2 regions of the Actinoplanes sp. NPDC026670 genome follow, and region 2 is predicted to be linked to the other one. Evidence: riboswitches for the same ligand, from Rfam matches in the RefSeq annotation. Region 2 holds a riboswitch; the other holds the start of a gene.

Region 1 (10,167 bases), on a different contig from region 2:
AAGCGCTCGCAATCGAACCGGATGCACTCCGCACCGAACACGACCAGGTCGCGGCCGCCGCTGACGCACCTGCCGCCGAACAGAACCAGGTCGAGCCCGAGCCTGACGCACTCACCGCCTCACAAGACCAGGCTACGGCCGTAACTGACGTACTCACCGCCGACCAGAGCCAAGTCGGGGCCGAGCCTGACGCACTAAGCGCCGACCAGGACCGGGCTGCGACTGAAACGAAGGAAGCGCCAACCGACCCGGACGAGCCCGCCGCCGAATCGGAGTCATCGCCCGCTCAGGCGATGGAGGCCGCCAGCGAACCGGAACCGAACTCGAGCAACCCGGACACGGACACAGAGACGGACACGGCAGAACCTGCGAGCCACGCCACCGAAACCGACCGGTCAACGATCGAATCGAAGGGCACCGCACCCGAGTCGGCCGGGCCGACGGATCTCGAAATCCCCGGACCCGAACCCGTCGGGGAAGCGATCCAGCCGGAACCGACGGATACCACCGAAACTGCCCAGGAAGAAGCCCGCACAGCACCGGAGACGGATTCTCCGCCTTCACGGAGTCAGCAGCGAACCGGTCGCCGAAAGGGCCGCTCGCGCCGCTCCCCGAAGCCGGCGATGGACGAACCGCCCGTCGCGGACCGGCCCACCGAGGCGGAGGAGCCCCTCCCCGGGCAGCCGACCGCAGTCGGTTCCGATGCCCCGGCCCATGAGGCCCGCGAGGCCATGACCGATCTGGCCGACCGCAACCGCCCGATCACCACCCCGGAGCCGGCACCCAGGGCGAAGCCGGAACCGGTGCATGAACCCATCTACGACTTCCTGCCGGCAGCGAAGCGCATCCCGAGCCCGCCAGAGCTCGATGACGAGCCGGAGCCCTGACCCGGTGGATCTTGCACGATCCTCCCGGTCTCCACGACCTTGCCAGCCAGTTCCGCCCGGGAAGCTTCTTCTGGGCTCTCGCCGCTTCCGGAGTCAATCCCTCTGCTGTGCGATGTTCTCCCGCCGAGCCTTCGGGCTATCGCGCCGGTCACACTGGCGACTGGGGCACCGGCTCGATGTCGGAAATGTCGCATTCGCAGAGGCTTCAGCCTCGGCCAGCCGTGTAGATCTTGCACGGTTCTCCTCGCTGGCAGCGATCTTGCAAGATTCTTCACGTCTGGGTGTGGTCTGTCGTGCAAGGTCTACTGCGCTGGGGAGACCTTGCAGCTTTCTTCCCGTCGGGGCATGGAAAGAGCTGCAAGATCGGCGCGAGCATGAAAAGTCGTGCAAGATCCGCGGGCGGTGAGGCGGAGGCGGCGAGGCGTTGCTGGCGGAGACGGCAGGGCCGTCGTCGGCAGGGATGTTGCGGCCGAGGAGGCGTCACCCGCCTGAGGGCTGTCATTCTCGCGGTGAGGTGGCTGCGCAGAAGACTCCCGGGCATGGAGATTTGTGCAAGATCCGCTCGGAGGCCCGACCTTGCAAGCCGATACCCGCCAGAACTGGTACCAGCTTGCAAGATCCACTCAGGCGCGCAAAGACGTGCAAGATCCGCGCAACCGCCGAACAGCCCGCTCTAAGCGGTGGGAGTGACCGGCAGATAGACCCGCCCACCCGCATCCACGAACTCGGTCGACTTGGCTTTCATCCCGGCCGCCCGAATCTCATGGCTGATCTTCATGGAGCAGAACTTGGGCCCGCACATGGAGCAGAAGTGCGCGGTCTTGGCCGGCGCCGCAGGCAACGTCTCATCGTGGTACGACCGAGCGGTCTCCGGATCCAGCGCCAGCTCGAACTGGTCCTCCCACCGGAAGTCGAACCGGGCCCGGGACAGCGCGTCATCCCACTCTTGAGCCCCAGGATGCCCCTTGGCGATGTCCGCCGCATGCGCCGCGATCTTGTAGGCGATCATCCCGGCCTTGACGTCCTCTTTGTTGGGCAGCCCGAGGTGTTCCTTGGGTGTGACGTAGCAGAGCATCGCCGTCCCGAACCATCCGATCATGGCCGCCCCGATGGCCGAGGTGATGTGGTCGTAGGCGGGCGCGATGTCGGTGGCCAGCGGCCCGAGGGTGTAGAACGGCGCCCCGCCGCACAGCTCGACCTGGAGGTCCACGTTCTCCTTGATCTTGTGCATGGGCACGTGCCCGGGCCCTTCGACCATGACCTGGACGTCGTACTCCCAGGCGATGTGGGTGAGTTCGCCGAGGGTGCGCAGCTCAGCGAACTGGGCTTCGTCGTTGGCGTCGGCGATCGACCCGGGTCGCAGCCCGTCGCCGAGGGAGAACGTGATGTCGTACTCCCGGAAGATCTCGCAGAGTTCCCGGAAGTGGGTGTAGAGGAAGTTCTCCCGGTGTTCGGCGAGGCACCAGGCCGCCATGATCGACCCGCCTCGGGAGACGATCCCGGTGACCCGTTCAGCGGCCATCGGCACGTAGGCCAGGAGCACGCCGGCGTGGATCGTCATGTAGTCGACGCCCTGCTCAGCCTGTTCGATGACGGTCTCCCGGAAGACCTCCCAGGACAGCTTGAGCGGGTCGCCTTTGACCTTTTCGAGCGCCTGGTAGAGCGGCACCGTGCCGATCGGGACGGGCGAGTTCCGTACGATCGCCTCGCGGGTCTCGTGAATGTGTTGCCCGGTGGACAGGTCCATCACGGTGTCGGCGCCCCATTGGGTGGCCCAGGTGAGTTTTTCGACCTCTTCGTCGATCGACGAGGTGACCGCCGACGTGCCGATGTTGGCGTTGACCTTCACCAGGAACCGCGAACCGATGATCATCGGCTCGGACTCGGGGTGGTTGATGTTGGCGGGCAGCACCGCCCGTCCGGCGGCGATCTCGTCGCGCACGAGCGAGGCCGGGACGCCTTCGCGGACGGCGACGTATTCCATCTCCGGCGTGATGATCCCGGCGCGCGCGGAGGCGAGCTGGGTTCGTCCGGTCTGCCACGGTTTCCGCAGCGGCGGCAGCCCGGCCGAGGGTTCACTGCCGGGACCGGACGTGTCGTAGAGCCGCACCGGCGGGTTGTCGCCGGTCAGCACGACCTCGGTGAACGGCACCCGGATGTCCGGGCGGGGACCTTCCACGTAGACCTTGCGACGCATGACCATTCCTCCCCAAATTTGGATAAAACCGGCAGCGAACGGCAGTGTTGGACCACCGGCCGTACCGCCGGAGATCTAGATGGACCACCCGAAGTGGTCCAGTGGGCCCGGCCCGGCTCCGAGCCGCCACGAGCTGCCGCCGCGCAGACCCCGGTTCACGTAGTCCTTGGCCGCCGCGACCGCGTCCGGCACCGCGTCGCCGGCGGCCAGCCGCACCGCGATCGCCGACGAGAACGTGCAACCCGAACCATGGTTGTTTCCGGTCACGACCGGCTCACCGCGCAGCAGCGTCGTCTCTCCCGCGACATGCAGGACGTCGAGCGCCAGCTCACTTCCGGTCACCACGACGGCGCGCGGCCCGAGGGCCGCGAGCTCGGCCGCCGCCGAGATCATCTCCTCGGTGGTCTCCACTCGCCGCCCCAGGAGGGCGCCGGCTTCGTGCCGGTTCGGAGTCAACACGCAGGGGTACGCCGTAAGCACCCCGACAACCGCAGCCTCCCCCAGCCGGCTGCCCGCGGTGGCCACCAGAACCGGGTCGACGACGAGGTTGGGCAGATCGTCCACACGCGACGCGATCAACTTGGCCACGGCCGGATCCGAGATCATCCCGACCTTGACCGCGGCCACCGGCAGATCCGACAGCACGGCGTCGAGCTGAGCCGCCACGACGTCGACGGGCACCGGGTGGATTGCGGTGACCCCGAGCGTGTTCTGCGCCGTGATGGCGGTGAGTACCGAGGTCCCGAAGGCACCGAGCGCGGCGAACGTCTTCAGATCCGCCTGGATCCCGGCACCCCCACCGGAGTCCGACCCGGCGATCGTCAACACGACCGGAGGAGTCACCACCCACCCCCGGCACCCGACATGGCGCCCACCGACGCCGTTGACAGTTCGCGGGCGGTGCGTTCGGGATCGGGGGAACGCATCACCGCGCCCATCACCGCGATCCCGGCCGCGCCGGCCGCCACGCACTCCGCCGCCTGCTCAGAGGTCTCGATGCCACCGAGCGCCAGCCAGGGCACGGGCGCGCGCAGTTCGGCGGCCCCCGTGGCCCCGAGCGCGGGCCCGTACCCCGGTTTCGACGAGGTCGGGTGGATCGGCGACACCGTCACGTAGTCCACACCCGACAGATCCTCCGTGCCGTGCCACGAACGCCCGATCAGCGAGACCCCGGACGGGAGTGGATCAGAACCGGACAGGTGCACGGCGGCCCCACCGAGCGGATCCGGCCCCGCGATGATCAACCGATTCGCCGGGACGACCGACCGGAGCTTCGTGGCCAGGGCCGCGCGGTCGCCGTACGAAAGATCCCTCTCACGCAGAATGACCCACGCGGCGCCGCCGCGGACCGCCGCCCGGACCACCTCGATCAGCGAACCGGAAGCGGACCGCCGATCGGTGAGCACAACGAGTCCGCCCGGGGTCACCATTGCGCGAGGCCGTCGTCGGCGGTGGACGCGACCGCGTGGAATCGCCGTGGGATGCGCCCGGCGGAGCGGGCGAGCCGGCCGGCTGTGACCGCATGCCGCATCGCCGTGGCCATCGCCACCGGATCGTCGGCCCGGGTGATCGCGCTGGCGATGAGAACCGCGTCACACCCGAGTTCCATGGCGAGCGCCGCGTCCGAGGCGGTGCCGATGCCGGCGTCGAGCACCACCGGAACGTCGACGCCCTGCACGATCAACTCGATGTGGTGCGGATTGGAGATCCCCAGGCCGGAACCGATCGGCGACCCGGCCGGCATCACCGCGGCACAGCCGGCGTCAGCGAGACGGCGGGCCAGGATCGGATCATCGCTGGTGTACGGCAGCACGGTGAACCCGTCAGCGACGAGTGTCTCGGCCGCTCGCAGGAGTTCGATCCCGTCCGGCAGCAGTGTGCGTTCGTCCCCGATGACCTCGAGTTTGATCAGATCCGTCTCGAAGGCTTCCCGCGCCATCTGTGCGGTCTTGACCGCATCACCGGCGGTGTAGCAGCCGGCCGTGTTCGGCAGCACCCGCACGCCGAGCCGGTCCAGCATCGGCAGCAGTCCCGGGCCGGCCGCGTCCACCCGCCGCAGCGCCACCGTGACCAGGGTCGACTCGGACGCGGCGATGGCCTCCTCCAGCGCGGTGAGGCTGTTCGCCCCGCCGGTGCCGAGGATCAGCCCGTTCTCCGGAAGGAACGTCACGTCAGCCTCCCTGCGCGGCGGTGAGGACCTCGATCCGGTCGCCGTCCACGAGGTCCACCTCCGACCAGGTCGAACGCGGCACGACGGTGCCGTTGACCGCGACCGCCACCCCACGCTGGGCGGCGATGATCTCGGCGACCAGGGTCGCGACCGAGCAGGTGCCGGGCCGGCTCTGGGCCTGGCCGTTGATCGTCAGCTTCATCGGAACCTCCCGGGACCGAACGCGTCGAGAATCGGATCGGCCGAGCCGGTGAGCACCAGGTCGGCGATGAGTCGTGCGGTGATCGGGGCGAGCAGGATGCCGTTGCGGAAGTGACCGGCCGCCACGACCACCCGGCGGTCGTCGTCGAGGAACCCGAGGATCGGCGCGTTGTCCGGAGTGCCCGGCCGGTGCCCGACGGTGACCTCGGCGAGTTCGTGTTCGGCCAGGCCGGGCACCAGGTCGAGGGCGGCGCGCAGCAGGTCGTGCACGCCGCCGGCGGTGGGCATCCGGTCGGCGCGTTCCTCCTGGGTGGCGCCGACCACGACCTCGCCGTCGGCGCGCGGGACCAGGTAGACGTGCCGTCCGTCGGCGGCGCCGTCGATCACGTGCTTGAGCAGGCCGGGTTCGCCGCGCAGGCGGAGGACCTGGCCTTTGACCGGCCGGATCGGCAACCCGGTGAGCGCCGCGGTCCGAGAACCGGCAGCGACGATGATCACGTCGGCGTCCACCTCGGACAGCTCTGTCACCTGGCGCTGGGTGATCCGGCCCGCCAACCGAGCCCGCAAGACGGCGACGACCTTGCGCGGATCGACCTGGTGCTCGGCCGCCGCGTACGCCCCCGCCCGGACCCGAGGCGAGATCGCCGGCTCGAGATCACGCACCTGGGACCCGGTCAGCGAGGTCAGCTTCTGGTGCTTCCACTCCCGTGCCGCCTCGGCCGCGTCATCCGCCGTCAGCGCCAGCGAAAGCGTCCCCGCCCGGTCGTAGCCGACGTCGCCGAGACCGGCCGCGAACGAGGGCCACAACTCGTGTCCGGCTTCCAGCAGCCGGGTGAGATGCGGATATTCGAAAGCCGACTCCCCGCCGGGCGCGAGCATCCCGGCCGCGACATGCCAGGCCCCGTCCGACCCGTCGGGTGCCGAATCGTAGACCGTGACGTCAGCGCCACGTTCCAGCAGTTCGGCAGCGATGGAGAGCCCGATGATGCCCCCACCGACAAGAGCGACGCGGGTCATGGCAGTGCCGGTCATGGCAGGACCGCCAGGAATTCCGCGACCGCTCCCTTCGGATCCGCCGCGAAGGCGGAGACAGCCGCGACCCCGTGCACCGCGAGCAGCGGCACCCGTTCCGCGGTGATACCGCCGATCGCCAGAACCGGAGTGCCCGGCACCGCGTCGGCGACGGCCGCGATCGCGGCCGGCCCGAGTGGTGGTGGCAGTCCGTCCTTGGTGGACGTGTGGAAGGTCGGCCCGACACCGAGGTAACTGGCCCCGGCGTCGACCGCGGACCGCGCCGCAAGCGGATCACGACAGGTGGCGCCGACGATCGCGGACGGCCCAAGAATCCGGCGGCCAGCGGACACCGGCAGATCCTCGGCCCCGAGGTGCACCCCGTCGGCCCCGGCCGCGAGCGCCACCCCGACCCGGTCGTTCACCAGCACGATCGTGCCGGCCGGCCGGCACACTGCGATTGCGGCGCAGGTCAACGCGTACGCCGAAGCGTCGTTGCTCTTGACTCTGATCTGGACAGCCACGTCGGGAAGCCCGGCCACACCGCGAACGACGTCGATGTCGTCGGTTATGACGTGGATACGGGGAAACGATGTGCCCATGAAGCACTCCTCCCTGCGCCGGCATGACCCGGATCAGGTTCGACGGTCGGGGGCCGCATCAGCCCCCCTCTCAGCCCGGTGCCCGGACTCCCGTGGGTTGTTGTAACCGGACCATAACCGGTCCGTGACGAGAAAACTAGCGGACGTCCCAGACCGGCTCGGGCACCTCGACCACTTCGCCGTCCCCTCTGAACAGCACGAAGCGATCGAAAGACCTGGTGAACCACCTGTCGTGGGTGACCGCGATCACCGTGCCGTCGAACGCCTTCAACCCTTCCTCCAGTGCTTCGGCGGAGGCGAGGTCGAGGTTGTCGGTCGGCTCGTCGAGGAGCAGCACGGTCGCCCCGGACAGTTCGAGCAGCAGCACCAGGAACCGGGCCTGCTGCCCACCGGAGAGGGTGCCGAACCGCTGGTCCCCCTGGGCGGCCAGCTCGTACCGGTTGAGATGTTTCATGGCCCCGGCCCGGTCCTGTCCGGACCGGTGCTCGTCACCGCGCCAGAGGATCTCGACGAGGGTCTTCTCGACGAGTTCCGGCCGGTCGTGGGTCTGCGAGAAGTGGCCGGGCCGGACCCTCGCCCCGAGGCGGGCCTTGCCGTCGTGCGAGACGTGCGCGAGCGGCGCCCCGTCGACCGGTTTGTGCTCCTGGTCGGGATCGGTGCCGCCGGCCGCGAGCAGGCGCAGGAAGTGCGACTTCCCGGTGCCGTTCGCGCCGAGCACGGCCACCCGGTCGCCGTACCAGATCTCCAGGTCGAACGGGAACGTCAGGTTCTCGAGTTCGAGCTGCTCACAAATGACCGCGCGTTTGCCGGTGCGGCCGCCACGCAGGTTCATCTTGACGGCCTGGTCCTTCGGCGGCAGCGGCGGCGGGCCGGCCTCCTCGAACTTGCGGAGCCGGGTCTGCGCAGCCTGATATCGGGACGCCAGGCCGTCGTTGTAGGCGGCCTTGTTCTTGAGCATGAAGACCAGTTCCTTGATCTTCTCGTGCTCCTCGTCCCAGCGGCGGCGCAGTTCCTCCATGCGCTCGTGCCGGTTCATCCGGGCCTCGTGCCAGGAGGCGAACCCGCCCGGATGGGTCCAGGCGCTGCCGCCCTCGACGGCGACGACCCGGCTCGCGGTCTCGGCCAGCAGCTCCCGGTCGTGCGAGACGTAGAGGATCGACTTGTTCGACTCGCGCATCCGTTGCTCGAGCCAGCGTTTGGCGGGCACGTCGAGGAAGTTGTCCGGCTCGTCGAGCAGCAGCACCTCGTCGTTGCCGCGCAGCAGCAGGTCGAGGGCGAACCGTTTCTGCTCGCCGCCGGACAGGGTCCGCACGATGCGGGACCGCGCCTCCTCCCACGGCTTGCCGAGGATGGCGACTGTCACCGTGTCGAAGAGCACCTCGGCGTCGTAACCACCGACCTCACCCCAGTGGGCGAGCGCGTTGGCGTACGCGATCTGGCTCTTCTCGGTCTCGCCGAGCGCCGCGGCAGCCACCCGCAGCCGTTCGCCGGCTTCGCGCAGTCCGGGTGAGACGAGCGACAACGCAAGATCCTCGAGCGTACGGTCGTCGCCGATCATCCCGATGAACTGGCGCATCACCCCGAGCCCACCGGCCCGCGCGATGGTCCCGCTCTGGGTCGGTATGTCACCGGCCACCATGCGCATGAGCGTGGTCTTGCCCGCCCCGTTGGGACCGACGAGTGCGACCTTCTGCCCCTCGCCGACCCGGAACGACACGTCGGCGAACAACTCCCGCCCGTCCGGGAGCACAAAACCGGCGCCGGCGACATCCACGTAACCCATGGCGGCATCCTCCCTGTCAGTACCGGTTCAGTCAGCCGATTTTCCGCTGACCCGCAACACCCGGAACCCCTTCTGACTGGCCGTTCTCTCCACGGTCCAGCCCAGGCCGACCAGCCACGTGTGCAGCGAGTCACCACCGAGGTTCCGGTTGATCACCAGCCAGGCCACACCGCCCGGTGCCAGCCGGGGCAGCCAGCGCTCCAGCAGGTTGTGCAGCTCGGCCTTGCCGATGTGGGTGGGCGGGTTGCTCCAGATCTCCGTGAACGTCACATCATCCGGCACCTCGTCGGGCGCCCGGACCAGCACCCGCTCACCGAGGCCGAGGCGGCCGGCATTTTCCACGGCCAGATCACGGGCCCGGGAGTTGACGTCGACCGCGTAGACGGTCACCTGGGGGGCCTCACTGGCCAGCACAGCTGCGATCGGGCCATACCCACACCCAAGGTCGAGGAAGACGCCCTCGGCGCGTGAGTCGGGCAGCCCGGCCTTGCGCAGCAGCACGGCGGTGCCCGGGTCGAGACGGCCGGCCGAGAAGACCCCGGAGGCCACGGCCAGCCGGTAGTCGCGGCCGGCAACGGTGAACTCGATCTCGCCACGCCGCATCGGCGCGTCGGGATCGGCGGTGAAGTAGTGGTCGGCGGTCACCCGACAAGTGTCGCGCCGCGGGGTGACGAGCGCCTCGCCGGGGTGGCGGACACCGTGTGCGTTCATAGATCAGCGTGCGCGCCTAGCTTGAGCCCATGCGGTACGTCACCCCGACGCGCTCCGCCCACCGCGCCGCACCGGCGGGCGGTCTGTCCCTCCCGATTCGACTTCCCGCCCGTGGCCAGCATCGCCGCCGGTCCCGGCGCCACCTGCGGCGCGAGCCGCTGACCACCCATCTGTTCACTCGTGGCCTGGCCGGCCTGATCGTGCTCGGCATCGTGGTGATGCTGGGTGTCCTCATCGTCGCCGACGATCGCCGGCGCCCGGCTCAGCTCGCCTCGGCCGAGGTCGACGCGCGAATCGCGACGCGCGAGGTCGATCCGGCGCCGCTGCGCGCCGACGAGGTCTTCCCGGCCGGCATCACCGCCTTCGGCGTCACCCGGTCCGACCTCACCGCCGACTGCACCCTTGCGGCCGGCGGCGCCCTACGCACGACCCTTCAGCGGTACGGGTGCTCGCAGGCGGTCCGGGCCGCTCTCACGGTTCCGTACGCCGACTACCGGATCACCGCCGGCATGCTGAACCTGCCCGACACGACGAGCGCGATGGCCGTCGGTGATCAGGTCCGCTACCTGGTGGAGACGGGTGACGGCAGTTTCGCGGAGATGTCC
Region 2 (10,167 bases):
CGGTGCTGGCGGCCATGCTGTTCTTCCGCCCGGCCCTGTTCGCGCTCTGCAACGACGAGGAGTACGCACGGGTCAGCGGCCTGCCGGTGCGGCTCCTGAACATCCTGCTGGCGGTGACCACCGCGGTGACGGTGACGATCGCCATGCGTACCGTCGGATTGCTTCTCGTCTCCGCGATGATGGTCGTCCCGGTCGCCGCCGCCCAGCAGGTGACCCGCGGTTTCGTCAGCACCATGACGCTGGCCATGGTGATCGGCGTGAGCGCCGCCGGCGCAGGCGTCCTGGTGTCGGCCGAGGCGGACACCGCTCCCGGCGCGACCACCGTGCTGCTGGCCCTGGCCGTCTTCGTGGCCGCCGCGGTCGGTGGGACGGTCCGGCACCGGCTGCGCCGGCCCGCGCCGCAGCCGGTCGCGTCCGAGCCCCCGGATGTCGTGTTGCATGGCTGACCGCGACCTGCCTGTACCGTTGGCGAAACGATGACGACGACCACCGGTTACGAAGCGTACGAATCGGCGGGGGCGCTGCTGCGTGCTCTCTCCGCGCCGATCCGTGTCGCCATTGTGGTCGAGCTGGGCGTGGGCGAGCGCTGTGTGCACGATCTCGTGGAGAAACTCGGCGCCCCGCAGCCGCTGGTGTCGCAACACCTGCGGGTGCTGCGCGGCGCGGGGGTGGTGCGGGGTGTGCGACGGGGCCGGGAGATCGCATACTCCCTGGTGGACGAACATGTCGCCCACATCGTCGCCGACGCCGTGAGCCACGCCAGGGAGAGCCGACAGTGAACGCCGAGAGCCAGATCCGCAACACCAAGCAGCGCAGCGCGGTCAGCGCCGTCCTCGCCGAGACCGAGGGTTTCCACAGCGCCCAGGACCTGCATGCGATGCTGCGTGAGCGGGGCGAACGGGTCGGGCTCACCACCGTCTACCGGACGTTGCAGGGCCTGGCCGACGCCGGCGAGATCGACGTCATGCGGCCGCCGGGCGGGGAGCACCTCTACCGCCGGTGCAGCCAGGGCCACCACCACCATCTGGTGTGCCGGTCGTGCGGGCGGACCGTCGAGGTGCTCGGCCCGGCGGTCGAGTCGTGGGCGGACAAGGTGGCTGGTCAGCACGGTTTCGTCGACGTCTCGCACACCTTGGAGATCTTCGGCACCTGCCCGGAGTGCGCCGCCAAAGCCTGAGCCCCGCCGGGCGTGCGCCGCGGAGGGCTGACTGCGACGCTTGACGATGTGAAGCTCTATGCCGACCGCGTCCCCGTCGCCGTCCGCCAACTCGTCACCGACATCCTCGTCGTGCTCTGGGTCTACCTGTGGATAAAGGTCGCCCTGTGGATTCACGACGTGGTGGAGAAACTCGCCGTCCCCGGCCAGAAGCTGGAGAGCGCCGGCAGTGGCATCGCCGACAACCTGGCCGACGCGGGCGGCAAGGTGGGCCGGGTCCCGATCGTCGGTGACGAGCTGACGCAGCCGTTCAACGGCGCCGCCGACGCCGCCCGGTCGATCGCCGACGCCGGTCACCAGCAGCAGGAGTTCGTGGCCCAGCTGGCGCTGATCCTGCCCGCGATCGCGCTGTCGGTGCCGCTGGCCCTGGTGCTGTTCCTCTGGCTGCCGTTGCGGCTGCGCTGGGTCCGCCGGGCCGGGGTCGCGGCCGCGGTCCGCGACGATCCGGCCGGCCAGGACCTGCTGGCGCTGCGGGCGCTGGCCTCCCAGCCGCTGACCGAGCTGGCGAAGCTGGGCCCGGACATCGCACAGAGCTGGCGGGCCGGCGACTCCGAGGCGGTCGCCGCTCTGGCCGGTCTGGAACTGCGCCGTCTCGGCCTGAAACGGCGTTGACCCCGGCCGGCTCACACCGCTGTCACAACGCCGCCGTGACAGCGGTGCCGACCAGCCGGAACCGGGTCGCGTCAGTCGACGGCGGAGGCGGCGTCCTCGTCGTCGTCGCCCCACTCGCGGTGGGCGAACGGCAGGATGGCCCAGTAGGTGAGGAACCAGCCACCGGTGACGACGGTCAGCGGGATCGCCCACTTCCAGTCCAGCAGGTAGTCGGTGATCAGCAGGACGCTCGCCGTCATCGCGATCAGCATGAAGGCCAGACCGCCGGTGGCCATCTTGTGGGCGTACCGGACCAGCTCGGGTTTGCGGCCCTGCCGGAACAGCGCACGGTGGAACGCCACCGGCGAGATGATCATCGCGGTGGCGAAGGCCGCACTGATCAGCGCGACCACGTACGTGTCCTTCTGGAAATCGGTGACGTTCGGGAAGCCGCTGCTGAACGGCAGGGTCAGCAGGAACGCGAAGAGGATCTGCACGCCTGTCTGCGCGACCCGCAGCTCCTGGAGCAGGTCCGCGAAGTTGCGGTCCCAGCGCTGCTTCTCGGTCTCTCGGGGGGTGTGTGCATCGACCGCCATGACGCGCCGAATTCCCCGCCCGGGGCCTTGATCAAACGCCGACGCGGGCCAGGACGGCGTCGGCCAGCTCACGTGGCGCCTGTTCGGGCACCCAGTGGCTGACGCCGCGCATCGCGACGAGCTGGTAGTCGGCCCGCACCCAGTCCCTGGTACGCAGCGCCGCGGTCAGCCCGACCACCCCGTCCTTGTCGCTCCACACGTAGGTGGTCGGCACCGTCACCTCGCCGAGGTCGTCGATCTGGGACGTGTCGAAGGCCCGGTACCAGTTGAGGCCGCCGGTGAGCCGGCCCGGTTCGCGCATCGCCGCCACGTACTGTTCGGCGCGCATGCCGATCGGCCGGAGCATCAGCCGCAGCGCCAGGGCGTGCTGGGCGAGCAGCAGCCGCTCGGCGAACCGCCGCCGGAACACCTCGAAGTAGGCGAGCCGGGCCTTCTGGCTGGGCCGGACCCGGATGGCGAGCAGCAGCGCCCGCGGGTGCGGCACGGAGATCGCGGTGAGGGTCCGCACCCGGTCCGGGTGCCGGGCGGCCAGCTGCCAGGCCACCTGCGCGCCCCAGTCGTGGCCGACGACGTGCGCGCTGTCGAGGCCGAGCGAGTCGAGGACGGCGATGGCGTCGGCGGTCACCGACGACATGGTGTACGCGGCGACGTCGGCCGGGCGGGCGCCCGGGGAGCAGCCGCGCTGGTCGAGCGCGTAGGTCCGCAGCCCGGCCGCGTGCAGATGGGGCAGAACCAGGTCGAACTCCCGGGAATCCTGAGGAAAGCCGTGCAGCAGGAGGACCGGTTCACCATCCTCCGGCCCGCCCTCGTGAACGTCGAACGTCAATCCCTGGGCTTTGACCTCGATCACGTCGTCCCCTCCCTGTGATACCCCGCTACCAGGTGTTACGGTCATCGAAGCACATCCAATCCGACAGGGGAGCGCACTGCGCTGAGAGTGCGGGAAACCGCAGACCCTAGTACCTGATCTGGGTAATGCCAGCGCAGGAAGCTCGGTCTTTCTCCAGCCGCGTCGTGTCCTGGGCACTGTTGCCCGGGAAACACGGCGTGCGTCTCCTCCCGGTACCCACTGGGAGGCAGTCCAATGACATCAACCACCAATCGGTGGCGGACGATAGACATCGTCATCGCCTCCGTCATCGCCGTTGCGTTCGGCGTGATTTTCTGGGCCTGGGGCACGGTCTGGTCGATCACCGAGGGCGCCTTCGCGTTCTTCCCGCCGGCGCAGACCATCATCTACGGCATCTGGCTGGTCCCGGCCGTCCTCGGCGCGCTGATCATCCGTAAGCCTGGCGCTTCGCTCTACACCGAGCTGGTCGCGGCCACCGTGTCCGCGCTGCTCGGCAGCCAGTGGGGCGTCGACACGCTGGTGTCCGGCCTGATCCAGGGTCTCGGCGCCGAGCTGGCCTTCGCGCTGCTGCTCTACCGCAACTACCGGCTGCCGGCCGCGGTCCTGGCCGGCGCGCTGACCGGTCTCAGCGCGGCGTCCTACGACTTCGTCAAGTACACGGTCGGGATGGACCTCTGGTCGTACCGCATCCCGTACGCGGCGATCACCGTGCTCAGCGGCGCGATCCTGGCCGGCGCGGGCTCGTGGGCGCTGGTCCGGGCGCTCGCTCCGACCGGAGTGCTGGACCGGTTCGAAGCGGGCCGCGAACGGGCAACCGTCTGAGACATGAGTGACGTTCAGCTCCGCGGCTTCGGGTGGCGGCACGCCGGTCGCCGCTCGTGGGCGGTCCGCGGGCTGGATCTGGAGGTCCGGCACGGCGAGCGGGTGCTCCTGCTGGGTCCTTCCGGGGCCGGCAAGAGCACACTGCTCGCCGCGCTGGCCGGGCTGCTGCCCGAGGACTCCGGCGAGTCCGAGGGCACGATCCGGATCGACGGGCTCGACCCGCGCAAGGCACGCGAGCGGGTCGGCATCCTCTTCCAGGATCCGCAGACGCAGCTGGTGATGGCCCGCAGTGGCGACGACGTGGCGTTCGGCCCGGAGAACCGGGGAGTGCCGGCCGGTGAGATCTGGCCACGGGTGTCCGACGTGCTGGATCGCGTCGGTTTCCCGTACCCGATCAATCGTCCGACCTCGGCCCTCTCGGGCGGTGAGGCGCAACGCCTCGCTCTCGCCGGTGTGCTCGCGTTGCGGCCCGGTCTGTTGCTGCTCGACGAGCCGACCGCCAACCTGGACCCGCCGGGCGCCGCGCTGATCCGCGACGCGGTGGCCCGGGCCACCGGCCCGGACACCACGCTGATCATCGTGGAACACCGGGTCGCCGAGGCCCTTCCGCTGGTCGACCGGGTGGTGGTCCTGGAGCCGGGCGGCGGTGTCCGCGCCGACGGCTCACCCGAGGTGATCTTCGCCGCCTACGGCGACAAACTCGCTGACGAGGGTGTCTGGGTGCCGGGTTTCCAGGCCCCGCCGCTCAAGTCGAAAACCAAGACCACCCTTGATCTGGTACGCACGGAGCGCGCCGAAGTCCGCGGACGCCTCGGCCCGGTCACCATCGGAGCCGGAGCGGGCGAGGTCCTGGCCGTGACCGGGCCGAACGGCGCCGGCAAGTCGACCCTGGCGCTGCTGCTCGGCGGGCTGCTCGCACCCACGGCCGGGCGGGTCGAGGCGTTCGGGGACAGCCGGCCGCCGCACCGGTGGCGGGCCGCGACGCTGGCCGGCCGGATCGGGTCGGTCTTCCAGAACCCGGAACACCAGTTCGTCACATCCCGGGTCACCGACGAGCTCGCCCTCGGCCCCAGACGGCTCGGGCGCTCCCCCGCCGAGGTCGACCGGATCGTCGGCGAGCTGCTGGAACGGCTCCGGCTGGACCGGCTGGCCGGGGCCAACCCCTACACCCTCTCCGGCGGGGAGGCCCGGCGCCTGAGCGTGGCCACCGCGCTGGCCACCGCGCCGCGGCTGCTGGTGCTCGACGAACCCACGTTCGGCCAGGACCGGCGCACCTGGCGGGAACTGGTCGACCTGCTCGCCGGCCTGCGCGACGAGGGACACGGGATCGTCGCCGTCACGCATGATGACGCGTTCGTCCGTACCCTCGCCGATCGAACCGTCTCGCTCGGCGCACCGGAACCGGACCCGCTGCCTCGACGGACGCGGCCGTGACCGGTTCTTCCCGCCGTCCTGGAAGGACGCCGCTGTGAGCCTCTCGTTCGCGCCGGTCGCCGATCCGGCGGCGCCGCTGGCCCGCCGCAACCCGGTCGCGAAGGTCGGCGCCGCGCTGCTCTTCTCGATGCCGCTGATCGCCACCATGGATCCGTTCACGCCGGCCGTCGCGCTCGCCGTCGAACTGCTGGTCCTGCCGTTCTTCGGGGTACGGCCCGGCGCGCTGGCCCGGCGGGCCACGCCGCTGCTGCTGGCCGCCGTGGGGATCCTGATCACGATGGTGCTGTTCGCCGCCGATCGCGGCGGTGAGCTGCTGGTGTCGCTCGGTCCGGTCGACGTCACCACCGGGGTGCTGTCCACGGCGGGCGCGCTGAATCTGCGGATCTTCGCGGTGGCGCTGCCGGGCATCGTGGTGTTCGCCACCACCGACCCGACCGACCTGGCCGACGCGCTGGTACAGAATGCGAAAGCCCCGGCCCGGTTCGCGATCGGGGCGCTGGCCGCGTTCCGCCTGGTCCCGCTGCTCGGTGACGAGTGGCGGTCGCTCAGCCTGGCCCGCCGCGCCCGCGGTGTCGACGCCGGCCGCAACCCGGTCGCCCGCGTGCGGCTCTTCGTGTCGACGGCGTTCGCGCTGCTGGTCGGCGCGTTGCGGCGCGGGGTGCGACTGGCGGTGGCGATGGACGCGCGCGGTTTCGACGCCGAGACCCCCCGGACGTACGCCCGCCGCCAGTACTTCACCGCCGCCGACACCGCCCTGCTCGTCCTGTCGCTGCTGACAGCGGCCCTGATCATCGCCGTCTCGGTGCTGCTCGGCCACTTCCACCCGGTCGTCTGACCGCCGGCCGTCGCTCAGCCGCCTTCGGCAGTGCTCAACGCTGTGCACTCTTCGCCTCGGCGTCACGGAACCGACAGCGGGTGTTGTCCTGTTCGGACGAGGGTGACCGCCATGGGTCACGGCCACGATCATCTTCACGACCACTCGCACGCCACAGCCACCGGGGGCGACCTCCCCGAGGCTCTCGATCTCTCGGTTCCCACCGCCGAACTGTCGCCGTCCGACGCGTCCCGCCGCCGCTTCCTGCTCGGCGCGGGCCTGCTCGGCGCCGGCGCGGCGGCCTCCGTGCTCGCCCAGCCGGGCGCCGCCGAGGCCGCCGGGCTCCCGCACACCCACGACCCGGTGGGCGGCGGCACCGGCAAGGGCGGTTTCCGCTGGCTCGCCGGCGACCACCACATCCACACCCAGTACAGCTCGGACGCCCAGTACCGGGTGCTCGACCAGGCACAGAAGGGCCACGCCTACGGCCTCGACTGGCTGGTCATCACCGACCACGGCAGCGCCACCCACGCCAAGATCGGTGTCGACAAGGTCAACCCGGACATCGTCAAGACCCGCTCGGCACTTCCCTCGCTGCTGACCTTCCAGGGTCTGGAGTGGAACATCCCGGCCGCCGAACACGCGACCGTCTTCGTCCACCCCGGCCGGCACGAGGTCGACGTCCTCAAGCAGTTCGAGAACGCGTACGACGGCTCGCTGCTGCCCTCGACGAACACCGCCGCCCAGAACGAGGCGCTGGCCGTCGCCGGCATCCAGTTCCTCGGTGAGCAGGTCCGCAAGCGCAAGATCGACGGGGCGCTGTTCTTCGCCAACCACCCGGCCCGGCGCGGCATCGACTCCCCGCACGAGATCCGCAACTGGCGCGACGCCGACCCCACGGTCGCCGTCGGTTTCGAGGGCGCGCCCGGCCACCAGGCGGCCGGCATCCCCGCCCCGAACGGCCGCGGCGGCGCCCGTGGCTACTACGACAACAACCCGTCGGCGGCGTCGTTCCCCGGGTACCCGCTGGAGAGCTACCGCACGTGGGGCGGCTTCGACTGGATGACCGCCACCGTCGGCGGACTCTGGGACAGCCTCCTCGCCGAGGGCAAAGCGTGGTGGATCACCGTCAACTCGGACAGCCACGTCAACTATCTCGACCAGACCGGCCGCGGCCCGGGCAGCGACTTCGACGCCAACGGCAAGTACAACGACCCGGTCTACACCGGCACGGTCAACACGACAGCCGGCGACTTCTGGCCCGGCTACTACGGCCGGACCAACGTGGGCGCGTCGTCGTTCTCGTACAAGGCGGTCATGGACGGCCTCCGCGCCGGCCGGATCTGGGTCGACCACGGGCGCCTGATCAAAAACCTGGATGCGCGGGTACGGGTGACCGGCGACCGCCGCGACCACACCGGAACCCCGCTCGGTGGCGTCCTCCAGGTCAAGCGCGGCACCTCCACCGAACTGGTCCTCGACATCGATCTCCAGGACGTGCCGAACTGGGCCGGTTTCGTGGCCGCTCTCAAGCGGGTCGACGTCATCGTCGGCACCGTCACCGGCCCGGTCACCGACAAGGACACCTACACCACCCCGGACACCCGGGTGGTCAAGTCGTTCGAGGTCACCAAGAGCAGCGGACGGGTCACCTTCACCTATGACCTGGGCCGCCTCGACAAGCCGTTCTACCTGCGGGTTCGTGGCACCGACGGCAACCGCACCCAGCCCGGCCTGCTCGGCGCGGCGGTCGACCCGTACGGCCCGCAGCTCGACGTGGTCGGCGCCGCCGATCCGTGGGGCGACCTGTGGTTCTACACCAACCCCATCTGGGTCCTGCCCCGATGACGCCGTACCCGGCAACCGGAGCTCCGGCCGCTTCCGCGGCCGGGGCCACCCGGCCCGTCCCCGCCCACCCTTCTCCAGCCGCCACCACCCGGCCCGTCCCCGCCCACGCCGGGGCCGGTCCCTCCCCCGGCGGGGCCGACTCTTCTCCCGTTGGGTCCGGCCCTTCTCCCGCCGGGTCCGGCTCTTCTTCCACCGGGTCTGGCTCTTCTTCCACCAGGTCCGGCTCTTCTTCCACCGGGGCCGCCCGGATAGTCGGAGTGAGCCTGGGGCATGCCACGCTCGCGGAGGCCGATCACTGGATCCAGACGCTGGCGCCGGCGCCGGTGCTCGCCTGCACGCACCTGGTGCGCGAACCGTTCCCCCACGTCGCGATCAGCCTGCTCACCGCGCACACCTTCGCGACCGCTCCGGACCTCGAACCGGCCGTAGCCGCTGCCGCGACCGGACAATTCGGACGAGCGGTCCGGTTCCCCGGTGTCGAGCGCCTGACCGGCGCACTCACCGTCAGCGAAATCCTCCAGCGCAGCTCGATCGCCCGTGTCGAGGTGCTCGGCAGCGGCCCGGCCACTCCGGACACGATCGTCGAGACCGGCGATTTCGTGCGCCCTCAGTTCCGGGACGGCGAACTGATCCTGATCACCACACCGGCCGCCGGCGGAACCCTGGTCCCATTCGAGACCCGAAACCCGACCCCCTGCTGCACCGACCACTGACCACCAGCCGTCGCCCACAACTGTTAAACCCCACCCAGAACCACCGTGAACGACGGCTGGCGGGCTCAGCCGTCGCCCACAACTGCTAAACCCCACCCAGAACCACCGTGAACGACGGCTGGCGGGCTCAGCCGTCGCCCACGACTGCTAAACCCCACCCGGAACCACCGTGAGCGACGGCTGGCGGGCCTGGGTTTCGCGCGCGCGGACGGCGTACCGGATGGCTCGCTCTTCGGGATGGGGTGTGTGCGGTGACCGGGACGCATTGCCGGGCCCATAGGGTTGCCGCATGTCTCGTCACCCCCTGCCGCAGCTGCTGGCCGAGGCACGTAGCGGCGTGCTGGTGTTCAGCGTCACTCCGCCGCGGCGCAGCGCCACCGAGGAGCGGATCAAGGAGATCGCCGAGGTCACGCTCGACCGGCTGACCGCGCTCGACCTTGACGGCCTGATCCTGTACGACATCGACGACGAGTCGGACCGGAACCCGGACGACAGGCCGTTCCCGTATCTGCCGACGCTCGACCCGGGCCGCTACTACGCCGAGCACCTGACCGGCTGGCGGCAGCCGGTGATCATCTACAGGTGTGTCGGGAAGTATTCCGAGGACGAGCTCCGCGACTGGATGAGCGGTGCCGACTCGCGGGTTCTGAGCGTTTTCGTCGGCGCGTCGTCAGGTGGCAAGGAGGTCCGCACCGGGCTGCGCCGCGCCCAGGAGCTGCGCGCCGAGGTGCGCCCGGACCTGCCGCTCGGCGCCGTCGCGATCGGTGAGCGCCCCGACGAGCACCTGCGCATGCTGGCCAAGCAGGATCGCGGCGCCTCGTTCTTCGTGAGCCAGGTCGTCTATCACGTCAACGACATGAAGAACCTGCTCAGCGACTACTTCTACGAGTGCCGGGCCCGGAGCGCCGCCCCGCGGACGGTGATCTTCACGCTGTCGCTGTGTGGGTCGTTGAAGACGCTGGAGTTCGTCCGGTGGCTGGGTGTCGACGTCCCCCGCTGGCTGGAGAATTCGATCAGGCACGCGGACGATCCACTCGCCGAGTCCTACCGGCAGTGCTTGGCGATCGCCCGCGACCTGATCGATTTCTGTGAGCACCTGGGTCTGCCTTACGGCTTCAACATCGAGAGCGTGTCGATCCGCAAGGCCGAGATCGAGGCCAGCATCGATCTGGCCGCCGAGGTGTCCGGGATGCTTCGCTACCGGCGCTGATCGATTTCGGCCATCTCCTCGGCGGTGAGCCGCAGTGCCCCGGCGGCGATGTTCTCCTCCAGGTGAGCGACGT

Evidence for each region. Region 2 has a riboswitch for thiamine pyrophosphate ahead of AB0E94_RS34950 (ECF transporter S component). Riboswitches for the same ligand answer to the same signal wherever they lie in the genome.
Region 1: it holds a riboswitch for thiamine pyrophosphate, as region 2 does, so the genes downstream of both, AB0E94_RS20270 (thiamine phosphate synthase) here and AB0E94_RS34950 (ECF transporter S component) in region 2, are expected to answer to the same signal.

Annotation. Positions count from the first base shown of each region.
Region 1 is NZ_JBEZXU010000019.1:43,659-53,825, reverse strand. Features, by position in the region: gene AB0E94_RS20305 (S24 family peptidase) at 1-887, shown strand, start outside; gene thiC (phosphomethylpyrimidine synthase ThiC) at 1,561-3,090, opposite strand; gene thiD (bifunctional hydroxymethylpyrimidine kinase/phosphomethylpyrimidine kinase) at 3,160-3,927, opposite strand; gene AB0E94_RS20290 (thiamine phosphate synthase) at 3,924-4,490, opposite strand; gene AB0E94_RS20285 (thiazole synthase) at 4,508-5,254, opposite strand; gene thiS (sulfur carrier protein ThiS) at 5,256-5,456, opposite strand; gene thiO (glycine oxidase ThiO) at 5,453-6,487, opposite strand; gene AB0E94_RS20270 (thiamine phosphate synthase) at 6,484-7,068, opposite strand; TPP riboswitch at 7,062-7,172, opposite strand; gene AB0E94_RS20265 (ATP-binding cassette domain-containing protein) at 7,205-8,851, opposite strand; gene AB0E94_RS20260 (methyltransferase) at 8,879-9,496, opposite strand; gene AB0E94_RS20255 (hypothetical protein) at 9,592-10,167, shown strand, end outside.
Region 2 is NZ_JBEZXU010000045.1:71,845-82,011, reverse strand. Features, by position in the region: gene AB0E94_RS34980 (metal ABC transporter permease) at 1-446, shown strand, start outside; gene AB0E94_RS34975 (metalloregulator ArsR/SmtB family transcription factor) at 477-779, shown strand; gene AB0E94_RS34970 (transcriptional repressor) at 776-1,177, shown strand; gene AB0E94_RS34965 (hypothetical protein) at 1,226-1,828, shown strand; gene AB0E94_RS34960 (DUF6328 family protein) at 1,900-2,403, opposite strand; gene AB0E94_RS34955 (alpha/beta hydrolase) at 2,435-3,250, opposite strand; TPP riboswitch at 3,309-3,411, shown strand; gene AB0E94_RS34950 (ECF transporter S component) at 3,488-4,075, shown strand; gene AB0E94_RS34945 (ABC transporter ATP-binding protein) at 4,079-5,509, shown strand; gene AB0E94_RS34940 (energy-coupling factor transporter transmembrane component T) at 5,544-6,344, shown strand; gene AB0E94_RS34935 (PHP domain-containing protein) at 6,456-8,171, shown strand; gene AB0E94_RS34930 (hypothetical protein) at 8,429-8,884, shown strand; gene AB0E94_RS34925 (5,10-methylenetetrahydrofolate reductase) at 9,174-10,094, shown strand; gene AB0E94_RS34920 (aldo/keto reductase) at 10,082-10,167, opposite strand, start outside.